3 regions of the Xanthobacter flavus genome follow, and region 3 is predicted to be linked to each of the others. Evidence: predicted binding sites of a transcription regulator. Region 3 holds the regulator's gene; each other region holds the start of a gene.
What was found. Region 3 encodes HrcA, which represses chaperone genes, less so after heat shock. Its sites were predicted from a motif close to GTTAGCACTCNCNNNNNGNGAGTGCTAAC; they were not measured.
Positions count from the first base shown of each region.

Region 1: the regulator HrcA is predicted to act here: its motif matches at 1,237-1,265, upstream of groES (co-chaperone GroES).
Region 2: the regulator HrcA is predicted to act here: its motif matches at 8,101-8,129, upstream of groES (co-chaperone GroES).

Region 1 covers NZ_JAGGML010000001.1:2,897,675-2,907,430, forward strand. Annotated here, with positions in the region: gene groL (chaperonin GroEL) at 1-831, opposite strand, end outside; gene groES (co-chaperone GroES) at 902-1,192, opposite strand; gene J2126_RS13915 (hypothetical protein) at 1,512-2,066, shown strand; gene glsA (glutaminase A) at 2,136-3,131, opposite strand; gene J2126_RS13925 (TonB-dependent siderophore receptor) at 3,603-5,645, shown strand; gene J2126_RS13930 (PepSY-associated TM helix domain-containing protein) at 5,642-6,892, shown strand; gene lepA (translation elongation factor 4) at 6,914-8,719, opposite strand; gene J2126_RS13940 (heme biosynthesis protein HemY) at 9,068-9,756, opposite strand, start outside.
Region 2 covers NZ_JAGGML010000001.1:4,829,696-4,839,451, forward strand. Annotated here, with positions in the region: gene yajC (preprotein translocase subunit YajC) at 52-399, shown strand; gene secD (protein translocase subunit SecD) at 438-2,045, shown strand; gene secF (protein translocase subunit SecF) at 2,059-3,144, shown strand; gene J2126_RS22675 (Mth938-like domain-containing protein) at 3,155-3,535, shown strand; gene J2126_RS22680 (phytoene/squalene synthase family protein) at 3,539-4,423, shown strand; gene tgt (tRNA guanosine(34) transglycosylase Tgt) at 4,510-5,664, opposite strand; gene queA (tRNA preQ1(34) S-adenosylmethionine ribosyltransferase-isomerase QueA) at 5,661-6,749, opposite strand; gene J2126_RS22695 (exopolysaccharide biosynthesis protein) at 6,766-7,368, opposite strand; gene J2126_RS22700 (usg protein) at 7,627-7,860, opposite strand; gene groES (co-chaperone GroES) at 8,257-8,571, shown strand; partial or broken gene groL (chaperonin GroEL) at 8,680-9,756, shown strand, end outside.
Region 3 covers NZ_JAGGML010000001.1:1,730,343-1,740,098, forward strand. Annotated here, with positions in the region: gene J2126_RS08365 (glycosyltransferase) at 1-118, opposite strand, end outside; gene J2126_RS08370 (transporter substrate-binding domain-containing protein) at 180-1,130, shown strand; gene J2126_RS08375 (LapA family protein) at 1,223-1,543, opposite strand; gene ihfB (integration host factor subunit beta) at 1,550-1,834, opposite strand; gene sppA (signal peptide peptidase SppA) at 1,967-2,938, opposite strand; gene hemW (radical SAM family heme chaperone HemW) at 3,047-4,219, opposite strand; gene rdgB (RdgB/HAM1 family non-canonical purine NTP pyrophosphatase) at 4,273-4,905, opposite strand; gene rph (ribonuclease PH) at 4,905-5,618, opposite strand; gene hrcA (heat-inducible transcriptional repressor HrcA) at 5,776-6,876, shown strand; gene grpE (nucleotide exchange factor GrpE) at 6,996-7,643, shown strand; gene J2126_RS08415 (response regulator) at 7,674-8,096, opposite strand; gene efp (elongation factor P) at 8,240-8,809, opposite strand; gene epmA (EF-P lysine aminoacylase EpmA) at 8,998-9,756, shown strand, end outside.

The sequences.
Region 1 (9,756 bases), 1.2 Mb from region 3:
CTTCACGGCCGCGACCTTCAGGCCGCCGCGCAGCTTGTTGACCACGAGGGTGGCGAGCGCCTCGCCTTCCACGTCCTCGGCGATGATGACGAGGGGACGGCCGGTCTGCACCACGGCCTCGAGGACCGGCAGGATCGGCTGGAGGCCGGAGAGCTTCTTGTCGAAGATCAGCAGGAAGGGCTCTTCCAGGTCGGCGATCATCTTCTCCGCGTTCGTGATGAAGTAGGGAGAGAGATAGCCACGGTCGAACTGCATGCCTTCGACCACTTCGAGCTCGGTCTCGGCGGTCTTGGCTTCCTCGACGGTGATGACGCCTTCGTTGCCCACGCGCTGCATGGCGCCGGCGATCATCTCGCCGATGGAGGCATCGCCGTTGGCGGAGATGGTGCCGACCTGCGCGACTTCCGCGGAGGAAGAGACCTTCTTGGCGCGGCCCTTGATGTCGGCGATGGCGGCGGCGACGGCGAGGTCGATGCCGCGCTTCAGGTCCATCGGGTTCATGCCGGCGGCAACCGCCTTGGCGCCTTCCTTCACGATGGCCTGGGCCAGCACGGTCGCGGTGGTGGTGCCGTCGCCGGCGAGATCGTTGGTCTTGGAGGCGACCTCACGCACGAGCTGCGCGCCGAGGTTCTCGAACTTGTCCTCAAGCTCGATCTCCTTCGCCACCGACACACCGTCCTTGGTGATGCGGGGGGCGCCGAAGCTCTTCTCGATGACGACGTTGCGGCCCTTGGGGCCGAGGGTCACCTTCACCGCGTTGGCGAGGATGTCGACACCGCGCAGCAGCTTCTCGCGCGCGTCGGAGGAGAACTTTACTTCTTTGGCAGCCATAACGGCCTCCTTGTGATTCTGTTTCGGTGGACCGGCTCAGAAGCGCGGACGACACATCACTTGGCCAAGCTCACTTGGCGATGACGCCGAGGATGTCGCTTTCCTTCATGATGAGCAGGTCCTGGCCGTCGATCTTGACCTCGGTGCCGGACCACTTGCCGAACAGCACGCGGTCGCCGGCCTGAACGTCGAGGGGGACGAGCTTGCCGCTCTCGTCACGGGCGCCGGCGCCCACCGCGATCACCTCGCCCTCCTGGGGCTTTTCCTTGGCGGTGTCGGGGATGATGATGCCGCCGGCGGTCTTCTGCTCGGCTTCGATGCGCTTGACGACCACGCGGTCGTGCAGAGGACGGAAGGACATGGGTCGTTACCTCTTTCGGGGGAGCGCGAGCCTTGGCCCGCCGTTCTGGCACTCCCGGATGAAGAGTGCCAAGCTCGTCGCGGAGATAAGGGCGCGTCCCCCCCGCGTCAAGGCGCGGTGCAGCAATTGGCAGGCTAGCAAAGCGGTAACGAGCCGTGGGATAAGCTCATCGGGAGCTGGGGCTTGACGGCGGATGGTGGCGGATGCGGACGGCATCGACGCCGACGACGCAAGCCTTTATGGTCGGGGCGACTATGGTCAGGCGACTGTCTGGGTGGTCGCATTCTTGTTCCAGGCGGCGGGAGGCCTCGGAAAGCACATGACGAAGATGGTTGCGGAATCCAAGTCTGCTTTATCCAGGCCTGCTTTCGGGCGTTCTGCTTTCGGGCGTTCTGTTTTCGGGCGGCAGCGCGCCGCCCTCGCCGGCGCCGCCCTTACGGTGCTCGCGCTGGGCCTCGCCGGCTGCGAAACCACGCCACCCGCGCCGCCGCCGCCCGCGCGCCCGGTCTATACCAGCCCGATCCCGCCGGACCGCCTCGTCGGCCGCTGGGGCCTCGCCGCCTACCACCGTCCGGACGACGCCACCCGCACCGAGGCGCAGGCCAAGTCCTCCTGCGGCAACCAGCCCTATGTCATTACCGCCGGCACCAATGGCGGCGTGATGATGTATCTCGCCGATGACAACAAGCTGACCGAACTGGTCTCCAAGCAGGTGGGCAACGGCCCGGTCTATATCGGCCCGCCCGATGACCCGGCCGGCGGCGAGCGCGACCGTCAGGTGGTGCGCTTCGACAACAACATCCTGGTGCTGCGCTTCGTCGATCCGGAAGTGGCCAAGCGCTACGGCACCATGGTGTACGTGCGCTGCGCGTGAGGGGAGGGCGCCCGCCGCCCCTTTACAGTCTGACGCTCAGCGCCCCAGGGCGCCAAGGTTACGCTCTGCTCAGCGCCCGAGGGCGCTGAGCACGGCCGACCCCCGGTTGGTGGGGTCGAAGACGTGCAGGCCCAGTTCCTCGGCCAGTTCCCGGAAGGCGGCGATGCCGCGCACGGAATTGCCCCGCGCATCGAGCCGGGGCGAATAGGTGGCGATGCCGAGCTGCCGGTTGACCACGCCCAGGATGCCGCCGCCCACGCCGCTCTTGGCCGGCACGCCCACGTCGAAGGCCCAGTTGCCGGCGAAATTGTACATCCCGCAGGTGAACATCACGGCGAGGGTCGAGCGCACCGCATCCACCGCGAACACCGTCGTGCCGGTGAGCGGATCCGCGCCGATGTTGGCGAGCGTCGCGCCCATGCGGGCGAGGTCGCCGGCCGTCACCAATATGGAGCACTGCCGGAAATAGAGGTCCAGCGTCGCATCCACGTCGGCGGTGAGCGCGCCGACGCTGGCGAGCAGATGCGCGATGCCGCGATTGCGGTGGGCCGTCTCGGCCTCGGAGCGGAACACCGCCTCGTCCACCGCGAGCCGCCGCCCCGCCGCCGCCGAGAAGCGATCCAGCACGAAATCCAGCGCCGCGTCGCCGAGATGCTCCACCAGCAGCCCCGAGACGGTGATGGCCCCGGCATTCACCATGGGGTTGAAGGGTCGGTTGGTCTCGGCGTCGAAGACGATGGCATTGAAGGCGTCGCCGGAGGGCTCCACGCCGACGCGGGAGAGCACCTTGTCCCGCCCGGCCACCTCAAGGGCGAGACAGAAGGCAAATGCCTTGGAAATCGACTGGATGGTGAACGCCACGCCGGCATCCCCGACCGCGACCACCTCGCCCGTCACCGAGACTGCGGCGATGCCGAAGCGGTCGGGGTCCACCAGCGCCAGTTCCGGGATGTAATCGGCGAGCGCGCCGGAGGTGTCGGCGCGGCTGCGCTCAAAAGTATGCCGCACCACCGTCTCCAGCCCGGAGCCGGCCGGCTCGGCGGAAGCCGCATGCGTCGGGCTCAAATCCATCCTCTTCCCCCTTGCGGTCCAGCGGATGCCGACCGCGATCGCGGACCCTGTGTCGCACCGTGCTGGCGACGAGCCAAGCACAAGACGAGCCAAGCAGGAGACGTGCCATGGCGCGCGATCGCGTCCGCGCAGACGGTTGCGCCGTAAGGAGAAACCGGCCTCGAATGGAATTAGTCTATTTCAAATTCTGGAATGCATCAGAACAGTTATCGTTTTGAATAAATCTAATATTTCCCGCCACGCTCCACCGCATATTGCCCGTAAGGTAGGGGGTTAATAAAACCGAGCTTAGTAGTCTGAATTGTGTCGAGCCCCGCGATGCCCGTCTTTACATGTGTTTCCAATGTCCGACATCGCCCGGGGAAGAGTTCGTCTGCTGGCGCAGGCCGGCCTCGTCTGGCGGCACGACGGTTCTCGACGCTTGCGCTGACGGCCGGATCACTGCTGGCGACCTCGGCGCTGGTCATGCCCTTGGCTTCCGGTGCGGCGCGGGCGCAGGAGGCCGAACCCTCCGTCGCGCTGCCCACGGTGAACGTGGAGGGCGTGGCCGAGACCGCCTGGGGCCCGGTGGACGGCTATGTGGCGACCCGCTCCGCCGCCGGCACCAAGACCGATACGCCGCTGATCGAGACGCCGCGCTCCATCTCCGTCGTCACCCGGCAGGAGATGGACGACCGCGCAGTGCAGAACGTGATCGACGCGGTCTCCTACACGGCGGGCGTCGTCACCGGCGCCTATGGCTATGACCCGCGCTTCGACGACATCTATCTGCGCGGCTTCTCGGTGACCTCCCGCGGCGACTTCCTCAACGGCCTGTCCCAGGGCTCCGGCAATTTCGCCTACTGGCGCACCGAGACCTACGGGCTGGAGCGCATCGACGTCATCAAGGGCCCGGCGAGCGTGCTCTACGGGCAGACGGTGCCGGGCGGCCTCATCAACCGCATCTCCAAGATGCCGGTCGACACGCCCTTCGCCGAGGTGGAAGGGCAGATCGGCGCGCCGGGCTGGTATCAGGCCGGCTTCGACGTGGGCGGAAAGGCGACGCAGGACGGCAACGTCCTCTACCGCCTCACCGGCGTCGCGCGCGCCGCGGACGGGCCCATCGACTACACCACCAACAACGAGCTTTTCCTCGCTCCGGCCATCACCTTCAAGGACGACAGCACCCGCCTCACGGTGCTGGCCAACATCCTCGATATCCGGCTGCCATCAAGCATCTATTACTACCAGACGCCGACGCTGCTCACGAAGATTCCCATCGGCACCACCTACAACGCCCTGAAGCAGACGCAGGAGCAGGTCGGGTACATCCTCGACCACGACTTCAACGATGTCTTCAGCGCGCACCAGAACGTGCGCTACGGCCATATCGAGAACCACAGCTTCTGGGCGTTCCCCACCGGCGTGCAGAACGGGCCGCTGGTAGAGATTTCCGCCAGCAACTACCGCGAGATTCTCGACACCTTCCAGGCCGACAATCAGGTGACGGCGAAGTTCGCCACCGGCGGGTTCAACCACAAGGTCATCGGCGGGGTCGACTTCCTCCTCGCCGAATCCACCTATTGGTACGACACCGGCTACAACACGGTGCCGATCAACCTGCTCAACGCCAACGTGCCGAACCTCGTGGTCATGCCGCCCAACACGATCGCGTCGGGCGGCGCGCTGTCGCAGGTTGGGCTCTACGCACAGGACCAGATTTCCTTCGGCAACGGATGGCACTTCACCCTGGGTGGCCGGCAGGACTTCGCCACCACCGACCAGAGCTATGCCGGCCTCACCACCGCCTCGCGCGATGACAGCGCCTTCACCTGGCAGGCCGGCCTGCTTTACGAATTCGCCAACGGCGTCTCGCCTTATGTGAGCTACGCCACGTCCTTCCTGCCCTCCCTCAACGTGGACGCCAACGGCCAGCTGCTGCAGCCTTCCACCGGCGAGCAGTATGAGGTGGGCATCAAGTTCCAGCCCAAGGGCGGCCGCAGCTTCTTCACCCTCGCCGCCTACCAGATCACCCAGAACAATTATGCGGTGCCCGACCCGAACACCTTCGTCTACAGCGCGGTGGGCGACGTGCGGGTGCGCGGCTTCGAGGCGGAGGCGCTGGTGGAGATGGCCGAGGGCCTCGACCTCACCGCAGCCTACACCTTCACCCAAGGCACCATCATCGACAGCGCCAACATCGCGACCATTGGCAAGACGCCCATCAACATGCCGTCGAACGTGGCCTCGCTCTGGCTCAAGTACACGTTCCAGGACGGCCCGTGGAAGGGCTTCGGCCTCGGCGCGGGCATCCGCTACGTGGGCGGGTTCTGGTCCAGCAACGACAACGTCTACCAGAACCCCGCCCAGTTCCCGGTGGATGCGGCGCTCTATTACGCGAAGGACAATTGGAGCCTGCAGCTCAATGGCAAGAACGTCTTCGGCCAGGAGCAGGCGCTCCTGAACGAGGGCTACTGGTACTGGCAGCAGGGGCGGACCGTGATGGCCACGGCCAAGGTCCGCTGGTGAGCCCGCCCGCACGGCCCGCCGCCGCCCGCCGGTTCAGCCTGCGGCCGGCGCTGGTGTGGGCGCACCGCATCCTCGGCCTGTCCACCGCGCTGTTCCTGGTGATCGCCGGGCTGACCGGCAGCGTGCTCGCCTTCCACCACGAGCTGGACGAATGGCTGAACCCCTCGGCCTACCGCGCCACCGCGGCGGGCACACCGCTCGGGCCTGAGGCTTTGGCGCGGGCCATCGAGGCCGGCCATCCCGACCGCCGCGTCTGGTACATGACGCTGGAGAGCGATGCCGGCCATGCCGCCAACGCCGCCGCGCTCGGCCGCATCGATCCGGCCACCGGCGAGGCGGTGCCCATCCCCGCCGACGTCTTTCAGGTGGACCCGGTGAGCGGCGAGGTGCTGGCGGCGCGCCTGTGGGGGGCCTGCTGTTTCTCCTCGCTCAACATCATCCCCTTCCTCTACGAATTCCACCACAACCTCAGCCTGCCCGGCGTCTATGGCATCCTGCTCATGGGCGGGGTGGCGATCCTCTGGCTGGTGGATGGCTTCGTCGGCTTCGCGCTGACCCTGCCGCGCGGTCAGCCGTTCCTCGCCAAATGGCGCGCGGCCTTTGCCATCAAGGGCGGCAGCGCCTTCCGCCTCAATCTCGACTGGCATCGCGCGGCCGGGCTCTGGCTGTTCGTGCTGCTCATCATCCTCGCCATCTCCTCGGTGGCGATGAACCTGCGCCGCGAGGTGGTGGAGCCGGTGGTGAGCCTGTTCTCGCAGCTCACGCCCACGCCCTTCTCCAACCCGCCGCTGGAGAAGCTCGCCGAGCGCACCCTCTCCTTCGACACTATGCTGGAGACGGGACTGAAGGAAGCCCGCGCCCGCGGCTGGCAGGAGCCGGCGAGCGAGATCTTCTTCTCGCCCCATTACGGCGTATTCGGCGTCGCCTTCGGCGACCACGACGACCCCATGGACACGCGCTGGCTCTATTTCGACGGCGAGACGGCGGCCTTCCGGAACGCCATCATCCCCGGCGTCGGCACGGCAGGGGACGTCTTCATCCAGATTCAGTTCCCCATCCATTCGGGGCGCATCCTCGGCCTCACCGGGCGCATCCTCATCGCCGTGATGGGCGTGGTCATCGCCGGCCTCGCCATCACCGGCGTCGCGGTGTGGTGGATGAAGCGCAAGGGGCGCGTGGGGCGCAAGGCCAAGGCGCGGGCGGGGAAGGCGTCCGACGCCCGGACGAAGGCGATGCCGGCGGAGTGAGGTGGGCGGTAAGCCTTGCCCTCACTCGTCCATCTTCAGCGCGGCGATGAAGGCTTCCTGCGGAATCTCCACCTTGCCGAACTGGCGCATCTTCTTCTTGCCTTCCTTCTGCTTGTCCAGAAGCTTGCGCTTGCGCGAGATGTCGCCGCCGTAGCACTTGGCGGTCACGTCCTTGCGCAGGGCCTTGATGGTCTCGCGGGCGATGATCTTGGCGCCGATGGCGGCCTGGATCGGGATGTTGAAGAGATGCTGGGGGATCAGATCCTTCAGCTTCTCGCACATCACCCGGCCGCGCGCGTCGGCGCGGGCGCGATGCACCAGCATGGAGAGCGCGTCCACCGGCTCGGAATTGACGAGGATGGACATCTTCACGAGGTCGCCGGGCCGGTATTCGGTGATCTGGTAGTCGAACGAGGCATAGCCCTTGGAGATGGACTTCAGCCGGTCGTAGAAATCGAACACCACCTCGTTCAGCGGCAGGTCATAGGTGACCATGGCGCGCGCGCCCACATAGGTCAGCTCGATCTGGGTGCCGCGCCGGTCCTGGCAGAGCTTGAGCACGGAGCCGAGATAATCGTCCGGGGTGAGGATGGTGGCGCGGATCCACGGCTCGCGGATTTCCTCGATCTTCACCACGTCCGGCATGTCGGCGGGATTGTGCAGGTCGATCACCGAGCCGTCCGTCATCTGGATCTCGTAGATGACCGAGGGGGCGGTGGCGATGAGGTCGAGGTTGAACTCGCGCTCCAGCCGCTCCTGGATGATCTCCAGATGCAGGAGCCCGAGGAAGCCGCAGCGGAAGCCGAAGCCGAGCGCGGCGGATGTTTCCATCTCGAAGGAGAAGCTGGCGTCGTTGAGGCGCAGCTTGCCCATGGCGGCGCGCAGATCCTCGAACTGCGCGGCATCCACCGGGAACAGGCCGCAGAACACCACCGGCTGGGCCGGCTTGAAGCCCGGCAAGGCGGCGTCGGTCTGGCGCTTGTCCTCGGTGATGGTATCGCCGACGCGGGTGTCGGCCACTTCCTTGATGGAGCCGGTGAGGAAGCCGATCTCGCCCGGGCCAAGCTCCGTGAGCGTCACCATCTTGGGGGTGAACACGCCCACCCGGTCCACGTCATAGACGGCGCCGGAGCCCATCATCTTGATGCGCTGGCCCTTCTTGAGCACGCCGTCGACGATGCGCACGAGGACGACCACGCCGAGATAGGTATCGTACCAAGAATCCACCAGCAGCGCCTTGAGCGGCGCCTCGCGGTCGCCCATGGGCGGCGGCAGGCGGGTGACGATGGCTTCCAGCACCTGATCGACATTAAGGCCGGTCTTGGCGGAGATGCCGATGGCGTCGGAGGCGTCGAGGCCGATCACGTCCTCGATCTGCGCCTTCACCTTCTCCGGCTCGGCGGCGGGCAGGTCCACCTTGTTGAGCACCGGCACGATGTCGTGGTTGTTGTCGATGGCCTGGTAGACGTTGGCGAGCGTCTGCGCCTCCACGCCCTGGGAGGCGTCCACCACCAAGAGCGAGCCTTCCACGGCGGCCAGCGAGCGGTTCACCTCATAGGCGAAGTCCACGTGGCCGGGGGTGTCGATGAGGTTGAGGACGTAGGTCTCGCCGTCCTGCGCCTTGTAGGAGAGGCGCACCGTCTGAGCCTTGATGGTGATGCCGCGCTCGCGCTCGATATCCATGCTGTCGAGCACCTGCTCCGTCATCTCGCGCTCGGAGAGCCCGCCGGTCATCTGGATGAGGCGGTCGGCGAGGGTCGACTTCCCGTGGTCGATATGGGCGACGATGGAGAAGTTGCGGATGTGCTTCTGGGCGGTGGCGGTCATCCGGGCCGCATAGCATCGGCGGGGGGCGGCCACAAGGCGAAGGCGCGATTAGGGTCCCGCCGGGAGACGCAACGGCCGGCTCGCGCGGGCCGCTGCCCGTCTTTGGTCTCCTGGAGAGCCGCACGCCCCGCTCGGCGCCCCCTCTCCCCTCGAAGCCGGCGATTGCCGGCTTCGAACTCCACGAGCCAAACTCGGCAACAGCCGAGTTTGGGCGGGAGAGGGCCGGGGTGAGGGGTATGCCTCTCCGGTTGCCGCACCTTGTGAGGCTCGGAGCCAGCCCCCTCATCCGTCACGCGGCTCGCGCCGCGTGCCACCTTCTCCCGCGAGGGGAGAAGGGAAACGGGTGGCTCACAGCCCCATGAGGCGGCGGGACTTGGGTGTGGGCTCGGAATCCTCCGTCGCGTCCGCCTCGGGGCCGGGATCGTCCGGCAGAGGCGGCAAGGCGACGATGGCGTCGGGCTTCTTGCCGGTTTCGGCGGTGCGTCCGCGCCCGGTTCCGTTGCCCGGCGGCGGGGCGAGAATGACGGGGACGGGCTCGGCAGGCGCTGCCCTGGTCGTTTCTTTCGGCGCGTCCTTGACGGGGCCAGCGGCCTTGGGCTCGAGCGCCTTCGGCGAGGCGGGCGTCTCGGCCGGCGTCGCCGGGACCTCCACGATCACCTCCACGGGGGCAACCGGGACGGCTTCCGCCGCCTTCGCTTCTGCCGCCGCGGCTTCGGCTGCCTTCACTTCAGCCGCCTTCACCTCGGCGGCCGTCTTTTCCGTTGCCTTCTGCTCGGCGATCTTCTTCTGCTCGGCGATCTTGGCCTCTTCGCTGGCGCGCACAGCGGCGATGGCCGCCTTCACCCGCTCGGCCTCATGCTCGAGGATGGGCGTGGCGGAGACGCCGGGCGGCACCTCCCAGACGAAGGCGTCGAGCCGGCCGGACACCGGGGACACCGGCGCCCAGCGGTCGGAGACGACGCCGTCGGCGATCCAGGCCGGGTCGCGGTTGGCGCGCACCGCGCGGGCGGTCCATTCGCGGGCCTTGCCGATGTCGG
Region 2 (9,756 bases), 3.1 Mb from region 3:
GCCGGACCCCGGCGGTATGCGGATTCCCTTCACAGACGAACGAGGATCGAGATGTTCATCACGCCCGCTTTCGCCCAAGGCGCCACGGGAGCCGGCGGCGGGGCCGACATGCTCATTCAGCTCGCCCCGTTCCTGCTGATCTTCGTGGTCATGTATTTCCTCATCCTGCGCCCGCAGCAGAAGCGGGCCAAGGTGCATCAGGAAATGGTGAACTCCCTGCGCCGCGGCGACGTGGTGGTCACCGGCGGCGGCCTCGTCGGCAAGGTCACCAAGGTGGTGGACGAGAACGAGGTCGAGCTGCAGATCGCCGACAACGTCCGCATCCGCCAGATGCGCTCGCAGATCGCCACCGTCCGCGCCAAGGGCGAACCGGCCAAGGACGAGGCCTCGGCCGGTTGATCCGGCCGCCTCACGCTTTCTGAAAGACCGCGCGCGACATGCTGCACTTCTCCCGTTTCAAGACTGCGGCGATCCTCATCACCATCGCCATCGGCATGCTGTTCGCGCTGCCCAACGTGCTGCCGCCCAGCGCGCTCGCCCATCTGCCCTCGTGGCTGGCGTCGAGCCGGGTGACGCTGGGCCTCGACCTGCAGGGCGGCTCCCACATCCTTCTGGAGGTGGACGGGCCGGCGCTCCGCAAGGAACGCACCGAGCAGCTCCGCGACGAGGTTCGGCGCGTCCTGCGCGACCAGAAGATCGGCTATTCCAACCTCGCGCTGCGCGATACCAGCGTGACGCTCCGCCTGCGTGATCCCAACGACACGCAGAAGGCCGTCACCGAGCTGCGCAAGCTCGCCGCGCCGGTCACCAACGCCTTGTTCGGCAATTCCTCGGGCGAGATGGACATGACCGTCTCGTCCGCCGCCGACGGCGTCGTCACCGTGCAGCTCACCGATGCCGGCCTCAACGCCAAGATGCGCTCGGCGGTGGACCAGTCCATCGAGATCATCCGCCGCCGTATCGACCAGCTCGGCACGGTGGAGCCCAACATCCAGCGTCAGGGCCTCGATCGCATTCTGGTGCAGGTGCCGGGCCTTCAGGATCCGCAGCGGCTGAAGAACCTGCTCGGCCAGACCGCCAAGCTCTCCTTCCGCATGGTGGACCAGTCCATGTCGCCGCAGCAGGCGCTGGATGGGCGCGCGCCGCCGGAATCCGAAGTGCTCAAGGGCCAGGACGGCCAGCCCTATCTGGTGGAGAAGCAGGTGCGCGTCTCCGGCGAGGATCTGGTGGACGCCCAGCCGGGCTTCGACCAGAACTCGCGTGAGCCCATTGTCTCCTTCCGCTTCAACAACAACGGCGCCAAGCGCTTCGCCACGGTTTCGCAGGAGGCGGTGGGCCGGCCCTTCGCCATCGTGCTCGACAACCAGGTGATCTCCGCTCCGGTGATCCGCGAGCCGATCCTCGGCGGCTCGGGCCAGATCTCCGGCGCGTTCACCGTCCAGCAGGCCAACGACCTCGCCATCCTGCTGCGCGCCGGCGCCCTGCCGGCCCCGCTGAAGGTGGTGGAGGAGCGCACGGTCGGTCCGAGCCTCGGCGCGGATTCGATCCAGGCGGGCAAGACCGCGGCCTATGTGGCTGGTGGCCTCGTCACCGTGTTCATGGTCGCCGTGTACGGCCTGTTCGGCCTGTTCGCGCTCATCGCGCTGGCCGTGCACATCATCCTGATGTTCTCGCTCCAGTCCGTGCTCGGCGCGACGCTGACGCTGCCCGGCATCGCCGGCGTGGTGCTTACCATCGGCATGGCGGTGGATTCCAACGTCGTCATCTTCGAGCGCATGCGCGACGAGGCGCGGGAGGGCCGGTCCGCCATCTCGGCCATCGACAAGGGCTTCGTGAACGCGCTGGGCACGATCCTCGACGCCAACATCACCTCGCTCGCCACGGCGGTCATCCTGTTCCTCATGGGCGGGTCGGGTCCGGTGCGCGGCTTCGCCGTCACCTACATCCTCGGCCTTCTGACCACCATGTTCACCGCCTATACCCTGACGCGGCTCATGATCGCCTATTGGGTGAAGTGGCGGCGGCCGGCGAAGCTGCCCATCTGAAGGTGCGCCGCACATGCCTTTGATCGACTACATCCCGGCGCAGACCAACATCCACTTCATGCGCCTGCGGCACTGGACGTTCCCGCTCTCCGCGGCGCTGTCCATCGTGGCCTGCCTGCTGTTCGCTATCCACGGCTTCAACCTCGGCATCGACTTCCGGGGCGGCACGCTCATCGAGGCCCAGACCAGCCAGCAGCAGGCCGACATCGGCGCGCTGCGCGAGCACCTGACCGATCTCGACGTGGGAGACGTGCAGATCCAGGAGTTCGGCTCGCCGCGCGACGTGCTGATCCGCATCGGCGCCTTCGGCACCACCGATGAGGCCCAGCAGGCCATTCTCGCCAAGGTGAACGGCGTGCTCGGCTCCGATTACACGGTCCGCCGCGTGGAGACGGTCGGCCCGAGCGTGTCCGGCGAACTGGTGCGCCAGTCGATTCTCGCGCTGGTGCTCGGTGCTGTGGCGGTGCTCGCCTATCTGTGGTTCCGCTTCGAGTGGCAGTTCGCCGTCGGCGCCATCGTGACGACGCTGCACGACATCTTCGTCACGCTGATGATCTATTCGGCGTTCGGCATCGACTTCGACCTGACGTCCATTGCCGCCATCCTCACCATCATGGGCTATTCGCTCAACGACACGGTGGTGGTGTACGACCGTATCCGCGAGATGCTGCGCCGCTACAAGAAGCTGCCACTGCCGGAGCTGCTCGACATCGCGGTCAACGCCACCTTCTCGCGCACGATCATCGTCTCCACCACCACGTTCTTCGCCACTCTCGCCCTCTATTTCTTCGGCGGCGAGGTGCTGCGCGGCTTCTCGCTGGCGATGACGGTGGGCGTGGTGATCGGCACCTATTCCACCATCTTCGTCGCGGCCCCCATCCTCATCCATCTCGGCCTGCGCGCCTCCACGGTGAGCCTTCCCGCCAAGGAAGCCGATCCCGAGGTGAAGGAGCTGGACGACCTGGTGAAGATGGAGGCGAAGGACGCCGCGGCCAGCGTTCCGCCTGAGGCAACGCCCGCAACCGGCGTTTCTTCCGCCAAGGGCAAGAATGGCAAGCCGGGCGGCAAGGCCGGCCCCGCCCGTCCGGCCAAGGCCTGAGGCGCGGGTGGTGGCCGCCCCGGACGGCGCGCCCTTCCTGCCGCGACAGGTCGCCATAGACGGCTATGGCGACACTTTCTTCCACTTCGCCAGCATGTCCCACGCCGGCTCCATCCTGGCGCTGCCTTCGGGAATCCGGGGCTGGGCACCGATGCGCATGGCGGAGATCGATGCCGCCGCGCTCGCCCCCGTGGTCGCGGATGCGGGGGCCGTCGAACTGCTGCTCATCGGCACGGGCAAGGACCCCGCGCACCTGAAGGAGCCGCTGAAGCAGGTTCTGCGCGAGGCCGGCATCCGCTTCGAGCTGATGCCCACGCCCTCGGCCGCCGCCACCTACAACGTGCTCCTTGCCGAAGGCCGGCGGGTGGGCGCGGCGCTGATCGCGGTCTGAGCCATGAGCGAGACGGACGGGAAAGCGCTGGACGAAGCCTATGCCTATTGCGCCGCGCAGGTGCAGGCCCAGGACCGCGACCGTTTCCTCGCCGCCCTGTTCGCTCCGCAGGACAAGCGCAAGCACCTTCTCGCCCTTTTTGCCTACAATCTCGATGTCGCCCGCGTGCGCGAGGTGGTGCGCGAGCCCCTGCCGGGTGAAGTGCGGCTTGCCTGGTGGCGGGAGGTGATCGAGGGGGAGGGCAGGGGCGATGTCTCCGGCCACCCCATCGCCGCAGCCTTGCTCGACACCATCACGCGCTTTCGCCTGCCGCGCCCGAGCCTGATCGCGATGGCGGATGCGCGAATCTTCGACCTTTACGACGATCCCATGCCTACGGTCGGCGACCTTGAGGGCTATGCGGGCGAGACCGCCTCGGCGCTGCTCCAGCTCTCCGCGCTGATCCTGCTGCCGGACGTGGGCCGGTCCGGCGATCTGGCGGGGCATGGCGGCGTCGCGATTGCAATGACGGGGCTGATGCGCGCCTTCCCCATCCATGCCGCGCGCGGGCAGTGCTACATCCCGCTCGATCTCCTGGCCCGCCATAGCGTCGGACGGGAAGAGGCGGTGTCGGGCACGGTCACGCCCGGCCTTTTGGCGGCGCTGGCGGAATTGCGGGAGACGGCGGCCCGCCATCTCTGGGAAGCCCGCGAGGCGGCCGGGCAGACCTATGCCGCCACCTCCATCGCCGCGCCCTTCCTGCCGCTGGCGCTGGTTGCGGGTGATCTCAAGGCCCTCGCCAAGGTCCGCGACCCGTTCCGCCAGCCCGCCGGCCTCTCGCCGTTCCGCCGGCAGTTTGCTCTGTGGTGGGCGGCCCAGCAGGCGGTGCGCGGACGGATCTGGTTCTGAGAGGCCGTCTCATCCCCTAACGGTGTCATGCCCCGGCCGCGCCGGGCGATGACGGCTCATGAGGAAAGGTCGGGCAGCGCCCGCCCTCAGCCTTCCCACACCGGCAGATCGCCGCGCGCCCAGCCTTCCTTGGTCTGCGCCACATAGTCCGCATACCGCCCGGCGGCGATGGCGGCGCGGGCGCCGGCCATGAGCTGCTGGTAATAATGGATGTTGGCCCACGAGATCAGCATGGCCCCCAGCATCTCCTCGCACCGTACGAGGTGGTGGAGATAGGCGCGGGAATAGTCGCGCAGGGCCGGGCAGTCGCTCTCCTCGTCGAGCGGGCGGGGGTCTTCCGCGTGGCGGGCGTTCTTGAGGTTGATCCGGCCGAAGCGGGTGAAGGCCAAAGCGTGCCGGCCGGAGCGGGTGGGCATCACGCAATCGAACATGTCGATGCCGCGCGCGACGCTCTCCAGCAGGTCGTCCGGCGTGCCGACGCCCATGAGATAGCGAGGCTTGTTCGTGGGGAGGTGCGGCGCCACCGTCTCGATCATGGCGAGCATCACCTCCTGCGGCTCGCCCACCGCGAGGCCGCCGATGGAATAGCCGGGGAAATCCATGTCAGCCAGCGCACGCGCCGATTCGACCCGCAGCGCCGGCACCGCGCCGCCCTGCACGATACCGAAGATGGCCCGCCCCTTGGGCTGCGTCTCGAACGCGCGCTTGGAGCGCTCTGCCCAGCGCAGCGAAAGCCGCATGGCGCGCTCCGCTTCCTCGTCGGTGCAGGGCAGGCGGACGCACTCGTCGAGCTGCATCTGGATGTCGGCACCGAGCAGGCCCTGGATCTCCACCGAGCGCTCCGGGCTCATCTCGTGATAGGCCCCGTCCACATGGGAGCGGAAGGTGACGCCCTGCTCGCTCATCTTGCGCAGGCTCGACAGGCTCATCACCTGGAAGCCGCCGGAATCGGTGAGGATCGGCCCGTCCCAGCGCATGAATGTGTGCAGGCCGCCGAGCTTCGCCACCCGTTCGGCACCGGGGCGCAGCATGAGGTGGTAGGTGTTGCCGAGCACGATGTCCGCGCCCGCCGCCCGCACCTGGTCGAAATAGAGCCCCTTCACCGTCGCGACGGTGCCCACCGGCATGAAGGCCGGCGTACGGATGCGCCCGCGCGGCGTCGAGACATAGCCGGTGCGGGCGGCGCCGTCGGTGGCGGAGAGGGTGAAGGAGAAGGTGTCGGCAGGCGTGTCGGGCGTCATGCGCCGCCTTGTGGCAGAAGCAGGCACGCATCGCCATAGGAATAGAAGCGGTAGTTTTCCGCGATCGCATGGGCATAGGCGCGCTTCTGCGCCTCATGGCCGATGAAGGCCGCCACCAGCATCACCAGCGTCGAGCGCGGGAGGTGGAAGTTGGTGAGCATTGCATCCACCGCGCGGAAGCGGTAGCCCGGGGTGATGAAGATGTCCGTCTCCCCCACGAAGGGGCGGATGGTGCCGTCTTCCCCCGCCGCGCTCTCGATGAGGCGGGTGGAGGTGGAGCCGATGGTGAGGATGCGCCCGCCCTTGGCCTTCACGGCATTAAGAGCATCCGCCGTCTCGCGCGACACCTCGCCCCATTCGGCGTGCATCGTGTGGCCCGACGTGTCCTCCGCCTTCACCGGCAGGAAGGTGCCGGGGCCCACATGCAGCGTCACCTTGTGCAAGGTCGCCCCGGCGGCGGCCATGCGGGCGAGGAGGTCGGGCGTGAAATGGAGGCTCGCGGTCGGCGCCGCCACGGAGCCGGCGACGCGGGCGAACAGGGTCTGGTAGTCGTCCTTGTCCCGCGCGTCCTCGTGACGGCGGGCGGCGATGTAGGGCGGGATGGGCATGTGCCCCACCGCCGCCACCGCCTCGTCCAGCACATCGCCGGCGAGATCGAAGGCGAGGACGATGGAGCCGTCCTCTTCCTTGCCCGCCACGGTCGCGTCGAGCGTGCCGAGCAGGCAGGCGCCGCCCTCGCCGCCGAAGCGGATTCGGTCGCCGACGCGCAGGCGCTTGCCTGGCTTGGCGAAGGCGCGCCAGCGGTCGGGCGCGAGGCGCTTGATGAGGGTTGCCTCCACCGCCACGTCCGAGCCGCCTTCGCGCGAGCGCACGCCTTCCAGTGCGGCGGGGATGACGCGGGTGTCGTTCACCACCACCGCATCGCCGGGGCGCAGGAAATCCGGCAGGTCGCGGACGCTGCGGTCCTCCAGCTCTCGCGCGGCGCCGGGGCGGACGACGAGCATCCGCGCCGTGTCGCGCGGCTCGGCGGGGCGCAGGGCGATCCGGGCCTCGGGGAGGTGGAAATCGAAGGCGTCAACACGCATGGGATGGGCAGGGGTTTCAGAAGATGGCGATGGCGCCCTGGTAGATGGCCCAACTCATCAGCGCTGTCACCATCAGGCCGAGGATCGTCGCGCCGAAGCCGGCGACAATGACGAGGCCGTCCCGCTCCACGAGGCCGAGGCCGAAGATGCAGATGGCAAATCCCGGCGGCAGATTGCCGAGGAAAGGGATGGGCAGGATCAGGATGAAGCCGAGCACCACCACCGTCGCCCCCACCAGCCGCCGCGCGGTCGGGCCGGCGAATTGCTCGAAGCGGGGACGCGAGATGCGCTCGAACCGTTCGATCCACGGTCGCGAGCGGGTGACGATTGATTCCAGCATGGCGCGGGAAAAGGTACGGCGGGCAATCCCCTCCGGCAGCCACAATTCCTGCCGGCCCAGCATCATCTGCAGGCCGATCAGTCCAAGGATGATGCCGCACACCACCGGGATGCCCGGCGGCATGGGGATGCAGTTGGGGATGCCGAAAATCAGGAAAAGGATGCCGAAGGCCCTGTTTCGCAGCGCGTTGACCAGATCGCCGATGGCGACGTGATCCTGTTCCTGCGCGGCAAGCACAGCTGCCAGGAGCTCGGAGGTGCGGGGAGTGCGATGGTCCAAGGCGCCCTCATGGATTGGACGCTTCAGCTATAACCGGAAAACGGCGGTGGCAGGGCACGGCCCTCGAAAACTGCCGTAGCGTTAGCGTGGCCGGCCCGGATGGAGCCGACATGCACGCCCCACCCCCGCGGGGACGTGCATGTGCTGTCCGCCCATGGGGACCATAAAAGACGACAGACCGATAGGCAAAGCCCCTGCCGGGCCTCCGACCTCTCAGTTCAGCAGGAACATGCCGTCAACGGACCTCAGCTCCGCCGGCTAGATGAGGCCGGAATGGGCGACCCGGACCGAATGCAGCCGCCCCTCGATTTCGCGCTGCCAGAACTCCAGAAACTTGTTCAGCTCCGGAAAGCGCGGGCAGAGATCGTACTCCTGCCAGAGGAAGGTCTGGAGCAAGTTGGGATGGTCGGGCAGGCGGTAGAGGATCTCGGCCGTGGCGAGGCCGTAGCCTTCCATCTGCAGGACGAAGTCACGCGACACCTTGGAAACCATGGGTCACACCTCCAATCCGCGGCCCCGCTGCCATCGAAAAGGGAAGGGGCGGGACCGGAAACCTCATTGTCGGCTACAGACTTTGCCAACGCCAAGGCTAAAGAATGGTTTCCGTCTGCAAAAACAATGATCTAGCAGCCTTCGGCCGGGACTGCTGACAACCGTCGCGCGGATGGCGGGCGTGACGGAGCGGCGGACCTGGAGGCGGCGCACTCCCTGAAAGCCCGCAGAATATCGACTGCTGGCACTCAGTTCCCGAGAGTGCCAAATTTTTTGCGCGGACCCCTTGCGGCTCGGATTTGCCGCCCTTAGATCGCGGTCGGGCCGGGTGGAGGGGTTCCCGGCGCCTTCAAAACAGGCAACCCCGATGGACAACATCGAACCGGAGGTTTCCCAATGGGTTTCCGTCCCCTGCACGACCGCGTGGTCGTCAAGCGCATCGAGGCCGAGCAGAAGTCGGCCGGCGGCATCATCATTCCCGACACCGCCAAGGAGAAGCCGCAGCAGGGCGAAGTCGTCGCGGTCGGTCCCGGCGCCCGGAACGAGAAGGGCGAGCTGGTGGCGCTCGACGTGAAGGCTGGCGACATCGTGCTGTTCGGCAAGTGGTCCGGCACCGAAGTGAAGATCGACGGCCAGGATCTCCTCATCATGAAGGAGAGCGACATCCTCGGCGTCATCGAGAACGCGGCCGGCGCCCAAAAGGCGGCCTGATCTCAGGCAGCCTGAATTTTCGGTCGCAGGATCGAGGCAGCCCGAGGCGCCCGGTCCCGCGGCATTCGCCATCCCATTCAATCGTCCCAATCTGAAGGAGCACGCCCCATGGCTGCCAAGGACGTAAAATTCTCCGTAGACGCGCGTGACAAGGTTCTGCGCGGCGTCGACATCCTCGCCAATGCCGTCAAGGTCACCCTCGGTCCCAAGGGCCGCAACGTGGTGATCGAGAAGAGCTTCGGCGCCCCCCGCATCACCAAGGACGGTGTGTCGGTGGCCAAGGAGATCGAGCTCGAGGACAAGTTCGAGAACCTCGGCGCGCAGCTCGTGCGTGAGGTCGCCTCCAAGACCAACGATCTCGCCGGCGACGGCACCACCACCGCGACCGTGCTGGCCCAGGCCATCGTGAAGGAAGGCGCCAAGGCGGTTGCCGCCGGCATGAATCCGATGGACCTGAGCGCGGCGTCGATCTCGCCGTCGAGGCCATCGTCAAGGATCTCGCCGCCAACTCGCGCAAGGTGACCTCCAACGACGAGATCGCCCAGGTCGGCACCATCTCCGCCAACGGCGACGCCGAGGTCGGCAAGTTCCTCGCCGAGGCGATGAAGAAGGTCGGCAACGAGGGTGTCATCACCGTCGAGGAAGCCAAGACCGCCGAGACCGAGCTGGATGTCGTGGAAGGCATGCAGTTCGACCGCGGCTATCTCTCTCCGTACTTCATTACCAATGCGGAGAAGATGCGCGTTGAGTTCGAGGAGCCCTACATCCTCATCAACGAGAAGAAGCTCGCCGGCCTGCAGGAGCTGCTGCCCGTGCTCGAGGCGGTGGTGCAGTCGGCCCGTCCGCTGCTCATCATCGCCGAGGACGTGGAAGGCGAGGCTCTCGCCACCCTCGTGGTGAACAAGCTGCGCGGCGGCCTCAAGGTCGCGGCCGTGAAGGCCCCCGGCTTCGGTGATCGCCGCAAGGCCATGCTGCAGGACATCGCGATCCTGACCGGCGGCACCGTGATCTCCGAGGAAGTCGGCATCAAGCTCGACAGCGTCAACCTCTCCATGCTCGGCCGCGCCAAGAAGGTGGTGATCGAGAAGGAGAACACCACGATCGTCGACGGCGCCGGCGAGAAGGCCGACATCGAGGCCCGCATCGCCCAGATCCGCGCGCAGATCGAGACCACCACCTCCGACT
Region 3 (9,756 bases):
GCGCCACCGAGACAGCGGGCGGAGCGGCCGCCCCCTGCGTGCCGCCGCGCTGGTGCCGGTGCCCATCCTCGCTTACATGGCTCCGCCCCTTGCGGGCGGCACCGGCATCCCCCACCATGCCCCGACCCTCATGCAACCCTAGGGTAAGCTTTTCCCCGATGCTCCCACCAGCCTCTTTCGTGAGCAGCCGTGCTTTCAGCCGCCTCCTTGTCCGGCGGTCGGGCCTCAGCGCTGTCGTGCTATGCGTGGCTCTGGTGGCGGCGGGCGGTGCGACGGCTCAGCAGCCGCCGGCGGCACAGGGGCGGCCTGCACCGGGCTCGCCCCCGCCACTGGTCGAGCGCGCGGACACCATCGCCGTCACGCCGGTGGTGGTACCCAACTTCTGGAACGTGGAGCGGCGGCTGGAGCGCCCCGACGCCGCAAAGCTCCCGAAGGAACTGCGGTTCGTGACCACGGATGATTATCCGCCGTTCAATTTCATCAACTCCACGGGCGCCCTCTCCGGCTTCAACATCGATCTGGCGCGGGCGATCTGCGCCGAGCTCAGCGTGACGTGCAGCTTCCAGACGGCATCTTTCGCCGACGTGGCCGACGTGGTGGACCAGGGCCGCGCAGAGGCCGCCATCGCCGGCCTTGTCGCGACGCCCGCGGCGCGGGCAACGCTGGATTTCTCGGAACGCTACCTCGGCACGCCCGCGCGGTTTGTCGGCCGCCGGCAGGAGACGCTGGCGAAGGCGACGCCCGAGGAGGTGGCCTCCAAGAAGGTGGCCGTGGTCAGCCGCACGGCGCACGAGGCTTATCTGCGCTCCTTCTTCAACGAGGCCGCCATCCGACCTTATCCGGATCTCAAGGCGGCGCAGGAGGCGGTGAAGGCGGGGCAGGTGGACCTTCTGTTCGGTGACGGCATCACCCTCGCGCTCTGGCTGAACGGCACCGACAGCGGGAATTGCTGCCGTTTTGTCGGCGGCCCCTTCACCGAGAGCCGCTTCTTCGGCGACGGCTTCTCAGTCGCCGTGAAGGAGGGCAACGACACCTTGCGCCACGCGATGGACTTCGCCCTCCAGCGTATCTGGGAGAAGGGCGTGTATACCGATCTCTACCTGCGCTGGTTCCCGGTCGGCTTCTACTGAGGCGCGGCTGCAGCCGCCGGGCTCGCAAACGAAAGAGCCGCCCCGCTTGCACGGGACGGCTCCGGAAACGCGAAGGAAACGGGGCGCGCCCCTCAGTTCCGGGGAGCCGGCAGACCCAGCTGGGAGGACGTAGCCGGCCGCGCGGCCTCGGCCCGCCTCTGATCCCGGCGCGCCGCACGTGCTTCCTTGCGGTAGCGGCCCTGGCGCGCCCAGGTCACGATCCCGCCCGCGATGACGCCGACGATCACCGCAGCGAAGATGATCGCGAACAGCGGCAGCGTCACCGACACGGCCGGATGGTCCGGCGCGAACGGATCGAGGGACAGCGTGACCGGCTTGCGGTTCGCAACCGCCAGCGCCACCGCGAGGATCGCGAGGGGCAGGCCGACGAGGATGGAGAGGAAGCGGCTCACGGGCGCCTACTTTCCGGTGTTGAGACGCTCGCGCATCTCCTTGCCGGTCTTGAAATAGGGGACGGTCTTCTCGCTCACGTCCACCTGCTTGCCGGTGCGCGGGTTGCGGCCGACGCGGGCGTCGCGCTTCTTCACCGAGAAGGCGCCGAAGCCGCGCAACTCCACGCGATCGCCCCGCTCCAGCGCGGAGGCGATCTGCTCCAGGATGGCGTTGACGATGTTCTCCACGTCCCTCTGGTAGAGGTGCGGGTTGGCCTCGGCGATCTTTTGGACGAGCTCGGACTTGATCATTGTGGCCCCAGTTCCTCGAAATCGTCCGCCGCCAGCGCGCCGTTGCACCGCGAGAGGGACGGTGGACGGCCGGGTGGTCCGGCGGTGTTATCGGTGTTGTCGGATGGCCGCCAAGCGCTTGTGAAAGCTATCCTAACCCTGGGTGCGAGGGTGCCAGAGGGCCAACAGACCGTCAAGCTGACTGCGCTCCAGCGCGCCTTTCGCCGCATCGGTCAGCAGCGCCGCCGCCTGCGGGAAGCCTAGCGCGCTGACGACGCCGCGCGCCGCGCCGAGCAACCAGCCGAACTCGTCACCGACCTCCTTGGTGCGCCAGGTGCGGACCTTGAGAGCCTCGCTCACGCCCTTCTCGCGGGCGAGCCAGGCGCGGGCGGTGCGCTCGTCGCCGAGTTCGTCCACCAGCTGGAGTTCGAGCCCCTGATGACCGGTGAAGACGCGCCCGTCCGAGACGTTGGCGAGCTTGGCATCCGAGAGCTTGCGGCGGTCGCCCACGAGATCCTTGAACCAAGCGTAGCTGTCCTTCACCAGCGAATCCACGGCGGCGCGCGCCTCCGGCGTCACCGGCGTATACGGATTGGGGGAGGCCTTGAGCGGGGAGGACTTGATGTCCTCCATGGTCACGCCCACGGTCTTCAGCAACTCGGTGAAGTTGGGAAACTGGTAGAGGACGCCAACGGAGCCCACCAGCGCATTGCGGCGGGCCACGATGTGGTCGGCACCCAGCGCCGCTATATAGGCGCCTGAGGCAGCGACGCCTTCCACGACGGCCACCACCGGCTTCTTCTCGGCAAGGCGACGGAGCGCATCGAACAATTGCTCGGAGCCGGTCACCGTGCCGCCGGGGCTGTCGATGGAGAGGATGACGGCGCTGGCACGGGAGCGGCCGATCTCTTCCAGCAGTTCAACCCGCTCGCGATCGTTGCGGATGATGCCGCCGATCATGATCCGGGCCACGTGGGGAGACGAGGTGGGAATGTCCCGGCCGACCAGGGCGGACACGCCCACCGCCACGGCGGCGATCACGCCGAGCACCCCGAGCACACGCCAGAATGTGACCTTCCGCCGGAGGCGACGGCGTTCGACGATCTGGTCGGCATCCAGCGACATGGTGCGCGTTCCTCGGCAGGCGGTCTCAAGCCCCACGCGGACTTAAGCAGGCCGCGCGGCGTTGGCAAGCGCTCCCGCGCGTTCAGCGCGGATACGAGCCGGCGACGCCTAGCCCGCCAGCGCGGCGATGACGGCGTTGAGCACCGGGAAGCCGGCGGGGGTGACGCGCAGCCGATCCCCCTCGCGGGCCACCAATCTCTCGGCTTCCAGCATCGCGAGACGACCCCGGTCGATCCGTCCGCCCAGGCGGGCGTGCCGCGCGAGATTGACGCCTTCCCGGAGGCGGAGCCCCATGAGCAGCATCTCGTCGGCCTGCTCGGCCGGCGTCAGCGTCTCGTCGGAGACGATGCCGTGCCCGTCCGCCTCCACGCGCGCCAGCCACGCTTCGGGCGCGCGCTCGGTGAAGGTGGCCCGGCGGGTGCCGCCCACCTGCAGCCGGCCATGGGCCCCGGCGCCGATGCCGGCATAGGTGCCGTAACGCCAGTACACGAGATTGTGCCGTGCCTCGGCGCCGGGCCGGGCGTGGTTCGAGACCTCATAGGCCGGCAGGCCGGCTTGCGCCGTCACCTCCTGCGTCACATCCCACAGCGCGCGGGAGAGATCATCGTCGGGCAGAATGAGCTTGCCCGCGCCGTACAACCGCTCGAACGGCGTGCCGGGCTCGATGGTGAGCTGGTAGAGGGACAGGTGCTCGCAGCCTTCGGCGAGCGCGCGCCGCAGTTCCGCCGACCAGGCTTCGGGCGTCTGGCGCGGTCGGGCGTAGATGAGGTCAAAGGACACGCGATCGAAGGCGCGGCGGGCGATGGCCACGGCGGCCAGCGCCTCCGCCACCGAATGCATCCGCCCGAGGCCCTGAAGGTCTGCGTCGTCCAGCGCCTGAACGCCGAGCGAGACGCGATTGACGCCCGCCGCCCGGTAGCCCTGGAACCGCTCGGCCTCCACGGAGGTCGGGTTCGCCTCCAGCGTCACCTCCGCATCGGCGGTGAGCGGCCAAGCGTCGTCGATCGCCTCCAGAATGGCGGCGACCGTCGACGGCGCCATGAGCGAGGGCGTGCCACCGCCGAAGAAGACCGTCTCTGCCCTTCGCGGCCCCGACAAAGCCCGCATATGGGCGATCTCACGGCGGAAGGCCGCGATGTAGCGGGCCTCGTCCGGCGGCACGAGGCGGACATGGCTGTTGAAGTCGCAATAGGGACACTTGGCCTTACAGAAGGGCCAATGGATATAGACGCCGAAGCCGCCCGCCGTGTCCTCAATGCCGACGCGCCCCTGCCCCGCGATGGGGAGAGGGTGCGCAGGGGCGGGCACGGAGGGGGCCTGATCCAAGATCGCGCTCACCCCTTCAGGCACGCCTGCGAGAGCTTCAGGAAGGCGCGCGCGCGGTGGGAGAGGCCGAAGCCCTTGGGGGGCATGCCGTGCTTCTCGTCCGCCGTCATCTCGGCGAAGGTCTTCACATGGCCCTCGGGGAGGAACATGGGATCATAGCCGAAGCCCTTGGCTCCGCGCGGTGGCCACACGAGGGTGCCGTCCACGGTGCCCTCGAACTCCTCCAGATGCCCGTCCGGCCAGGCGATGCACAGCGCGGAAACGAAGCGGGCGTGGCGCTGCGCCGGCTCGGTGGCGCCGACCTTCTGCAGTTCGGCCTCCACCTTCTCCATCGCCATCTCGAAATCGCGCTCCGGACCGGCCCAGCGGGCGGTATGGATGCCCGGCGCGCCGCCGAGCGCGTCGATGACGAGGCCACTGTCGTCCGCGAAGGCCGGAAGCTGCGCCGCATTGGCCGCCGCGACCGCCTTGAGGCGGGCGTTGCCCTCGAAGGTGGTTTCGGTCTCCTCCGGCTCGGGCAGGCCGAGCTCGCCGGCGGAGACCGCCTCCACCCCGTGGGGCTCCAGCAGCATCTTCATCTCGATGAGCTTGCCGGGATTGTGGGTGGCCACCACCAGCCGGCCGGTGAGCTGGCGCGCCATCACCCGATCGCCAGCTTCTGGAGGGACACCAGCTGATCTACGCCGGAACGGGCCAGCGAGAGCAGCGAGAGCAGTTCCTCCTGGGTGAACGGCGTCTTTTCCGCCGTGCCCTGGATCTCCACGATGCCGCCGGTGCCGGTCATGACGAAATTGGCATCGGTTTCGGCCACCGAATCCTCGGCATAGTCGAGGTCGAGCACGGGCGTGCCCTCATAGATGCCGCAGGAGACCGCCGCCACATGCTGCTTGAGCGGCATTTCCTTGATCATGGAGCGGGATTTCATCCAGCTCAGGCAGTCGTGAAGCGCGATCCAGGCGCCGGTGATGGAGGCGGTGCGGGTACCGCCATCGGCCTGGAGCACGTCGCAATCGATGGTGATCTGCTTCTCGCCCATCGCCACGAGGTCCGTCACCGAACGGAGCGAACGCCCGATCAGGCGCTGGATCTCCTGGGTGCGGCCGGACTGCTTGCCGGTGGTGGATTCGCGCCGGGTGCGGTCGTGGGTGGCGCGGGGCAGCATGGAATATTCCGCCGTCACCCAGCCGCGCCCCTGGCCCTTGAGCCACGGTGGCAGGCGCTCTTCCAGCGTCGCGGAGACGAGGACGTGGGTGTCGCCGAACTTCACGAGGCAGGAGCCTTCCGCGTGGCGCATCACGCCCCGTTCAAAGGACACCGCGCGCATCTCGTCCGGGGCGCGCTTGCTGGGGCGCATGATGGATACCTCTTTGTGCGTCATGGGCGCTCCTTTTAGAGCGCCGCGCGCCGGGAGGAAAGCAAGGGCCGCCACAGCCCATGCGCGGCGCTTGAACCCGACCCCGGCGAGGGACACATTAGAGCCAGAGAAATCCTTGGCTCCGAAGGCTGAACCCGTGGCGCTCGATCCGTTCCTGCCCCTCTCCACCGGCGGCCTCGCGCAGATCGACCAGCGTTCGCGCGAGATTTTCCGCCAGATCGTCGAGAGTTACCTCGCCACCGGCGAGCCGGTGGGCTCGCGCAACATCGCCCGCCTCATTCCCATGACGCTCTCGCCCGCCTCGGTCCGCAACGTGATGGCGGACCTGGAAGCGGCCGGGCTCATCTATGCCCCCCACACCAGCGCCGGGCGCCTGCCGACTGAACGCGGCCTGCGCTTCTTCGTGGATGCGCTGATGGAGGTGGGCGACGTCAACGAGCGCGACCGGGCCAATATCGAATCGCAGGTGCTGGCGGCCGCCCGCACCACCACGGTGGAAGGCGTGCTGCAGGAAGCGTCCGGATTGCTCTCCGGCCTCGCCCGTGGCGCTGGCGTCGTGACCGCCACGAAGACCGATCCGCGCCTGAAGCATGTGGAGTTCGTGCCGCTGGAGCCGGGGCGCGCCCTCGTGATCCTCGTTTCCGAGGATGGTCAGGTGGAGAACCGGGCGCTGGCGCTGCCGCCGGGCCTGCCCGTCTCCGCCCTCACCGAGGCCACCAATTTCCTGAATGCCCGCATTCGCGGCCGCACCCTTTCCGACGCCCGGCAGGAGATGGACAGCCTCCTGTCCGAGCTGAACCGCGACCTCGACGCCCTCACCGCCCGCGTGGTGGAGGCCGGGCTCGCCTCCTGGTCGGGCGACGAGCCGGGCGGACGCACCCTCATCGTGCGCGGGCAGGCGAAACTGTTGGAAGACCTGCGCGCGCTGGAGGATCTGGAGCGCATCCGCCTGCTGTTCGACGACCTCGAGACCAAGCGCGAAGTCTCAGAGCTGCTCGGCCGGGCGGAGGAGGCGCAGGCGCTGCGCATCTTCATCGGCTCGGAGAACCGGCTGTTCTCCCTCTCCGGCTCCTCCACCATCGTCGCCCCCTATCGCGACGGGCAGGGCCGGGTGGTGGGCGTTCTGGGCGTGATCGGCCCAACGCGGCTCAATTACGGCCGCATCGTCCCCATGGTGGACTTCACCGCCCGCCTCGTCAGCCGCGTATTGGGCGCGCCGGGGGCCGACGCGGCTTAGGGACAAGGATCACTACGACTTGATTTTTCCCCCCATCGCCCCGATATGCGCCGGGACAATTGGCCTTTGCCCGGCGGTGACGTGACCGGGGCAAATCTCAAGGCAGGGGAAGTGACCGGATGAGCGAGCAGAAGCGCACGCCCGAGACCGGCGGCGACGCAAGCGAAAACGGCGCCGCGCGGGGGACTGCACAGGTGAATGAGGCGACCGCCGAGGCGGAAGCGGGTGCCATGGCGGATGCCGCCCTGGGCGATCCGGCGGGCGACAAGGCGCGCCTGGAAGCGGAGATCGCGAGCCTCAAGGACAAGTTCCTGCGCGCCTTCGCCGAGGCGGAGAACGTGCGCCGCCGCGCCGACAAGGAAATCCAGGACGCCAAGACCTACGGCATCGCCTCCTTTGCCCGCGACGTGCTGAACGTGGCGGACGACCTCGCCCGTGCCCTTGGTTCGGTGGAGGCGGAGGCCAAGGCGACCGCCGAAGGCAATTTCAAGGCGCTGCTGGATGGGCTGGAGCTGACCGAACGCGGCCTCGTGAAGGCGCTGGAGAAGCACGGCATCCGCAAGATCGAGCCCAAGGGGGAGAAGTTCGACCCCAACCTGCATCAGGCCATGTTCGAGGTGCCCGACCCTAGCGTTCCGACCGGTACCGTGGTGCAGGTGGTGCAGGCCGGCTACGTCATCGGGGAGCGGGTGCTGCGTCCTGCCATGGTCGGTGTTGCACGCGGCGGACCGAAGGCCGAGTCCACGAAGGCCACAGGCGCGGCCTGAGGCCCTCGCCGGATTTTAGAGAGCTTCAGATCACATGTCGTTGGAGGCGGACACGTTCCGCCTCTCGCGCTGCCCGCCGCCGGGACCGCCGCCCGCCCCGATGAGGTCGGCGAGCGCGTCCGCAATCACGCGGCTGGTGTAGGGCTTGGCCACGCGCGGCGCATCGGCGAATTCCGCCGGCATGCGCACGCTGCCCGTGTAGCCCGAGCAGAAAATGAAGGGGATGCCGCGTTCGGCGAGAATAGCCGCAGCCGGATAGACCGGCTCTCCGGCGAGGTTCACGTCGAGAATGGCGGCGTCGATCCGCTCGGACGTCGCGGCCGCAACGGCGGCGGAAAGGCTCGCAATCGGCCCGACCACGTTGTAGCCCAGCGACCGCAGATTGTCTTCGAGCCCCAGTGCCACGAGATACTCGTCCTCGACGACAAGTACCCGCCTTCCCGACAAGATCATTCTTCAACGCCCTGCTGACTGCATGTCCCAACAGGGCCATGTTCGGGCTCAACAAACGGCCGGCGGAAAAGTTCCCAACGCTCGCGTTGAAGCTTGCCGAAAGGGAGGCGGGGCCCCTTCCGGTCGAATGGCGGGCGCGAGGCTCAGTCCTTCGCGCGTTCGACGTAGGAAGCGTCGGCGGTCATGACGACGACGCGAGTTCCGGACGCGATGTGCGGCGGCACCATGGTGCGCACACCGTTGGAAAGCATGGCGGGCTTGTAGGACGAAGAGGCCGTCTGGCCCTTCACGGTCGGCTCGGTGTCCACGATCTCCAGCACCACGCGGGCCGGAAGCTCGATGGCGATCGGCACGCCATTATGGGTGGAGAGCATGCACTCCATGCCTTCCTGCAGATAAACCGCGGAATCGCCCATCACGTCCTTCGTCACCGTCACCTGATCGTAGGTTTCCGGGTTCATGAAGGTGTAGCCGTCGGAATCCTCGTAGAGGAAGGTATGCGGGCGGTCTTCCACGAAGGCGCGCTCCACCTGCTCGGTGGTGCGGTAGCGCTCGGAGATCTTCACGCCGTCGGAGATGCGGCGCATGTCGAGCTGCGTCACCGGCGTGCCCTTGCCGGGATGAATGTTCTCGGCGGTGAGCACCACATACAGCTTGTCGTCGATGTCGACCACGTTGCCCTTGCGCAGGGTGCTGGCAATAACCTTGACCACGTCGGCTCTTCCTTGACCTGATGCGCGGCACCCGCGCCGATTGGAAAATGGGGGACGGCGGCACCGTCTGGCTGGTTCGGCGCGCACCATAGCGATAATGGCGCGCAACGCCAGTCTTCACCCGCCTTTCCGGCCCCAGGGCCGGCGACGGGGCGCGTGCCGCCAGCGGCAGCGAGGATCCAAGCAGCATGACGGTACCCAGCGCCTCGCCCCCTCCGCCCTCGCCCGCCTGGTGGCGGCCCGACATCCACGCCGACCGCCGCCCCTTCCTCCTCGCGCGCGCCCGCGTCGCCTCCGCCGTGCGGGCCTTCTTCGCCGAGGACGGCTTCGTCGAGGTGGAGACACCCGTGCTGCAGGTCTCACCCGGCAACGAGACCCACCTCCACGCCTTTGGCACCGACCTCGTCGGCCCGGACGGAACGACGCGCCGGCTCTACCTGCGCACCTCGCCCGAGTTCGCCGCCAAGAAGCTGCTCGCCGCCGGCGAGCCGAGGATCTTCGAGTTCGCCCGTGTGTTCCGCAATCGCGAGCGGGGCATGGCGCACCATCCCGAATTCACCATGCTGGAGTGGTATCGCACTGGCGTGCCCTATACGGCGATGATGGCGGATTGCACGTCGCTCCTCGCCGGCGCCGCGCAGGCGGGCGGAGTTGCGGCCTTCCAGTATCGCGGCAAGTCCTGTGATCCGTTCGCCGCGCCGGAGCGCCTGACCCTGGTCGCGGCCTTTGATCGCCATGCTTCGATGGATCTTGAAGCCCTTTTGCCCGCCGCGGGCGAAGCGCCCGATGCCGCCCACTTCGCCCGTGCCGCGTCCGAGGCCGGCATCCGAACCGCGCCCGACGACACCTGGGCCGACGTGTTCGCGCGCGTCCTCGTGGAGAAGATCGAGCCGCACCTGGGGGTCGGCCGGCCCACCATCCTTACCGACTATCCGGTGAGCGAGGCA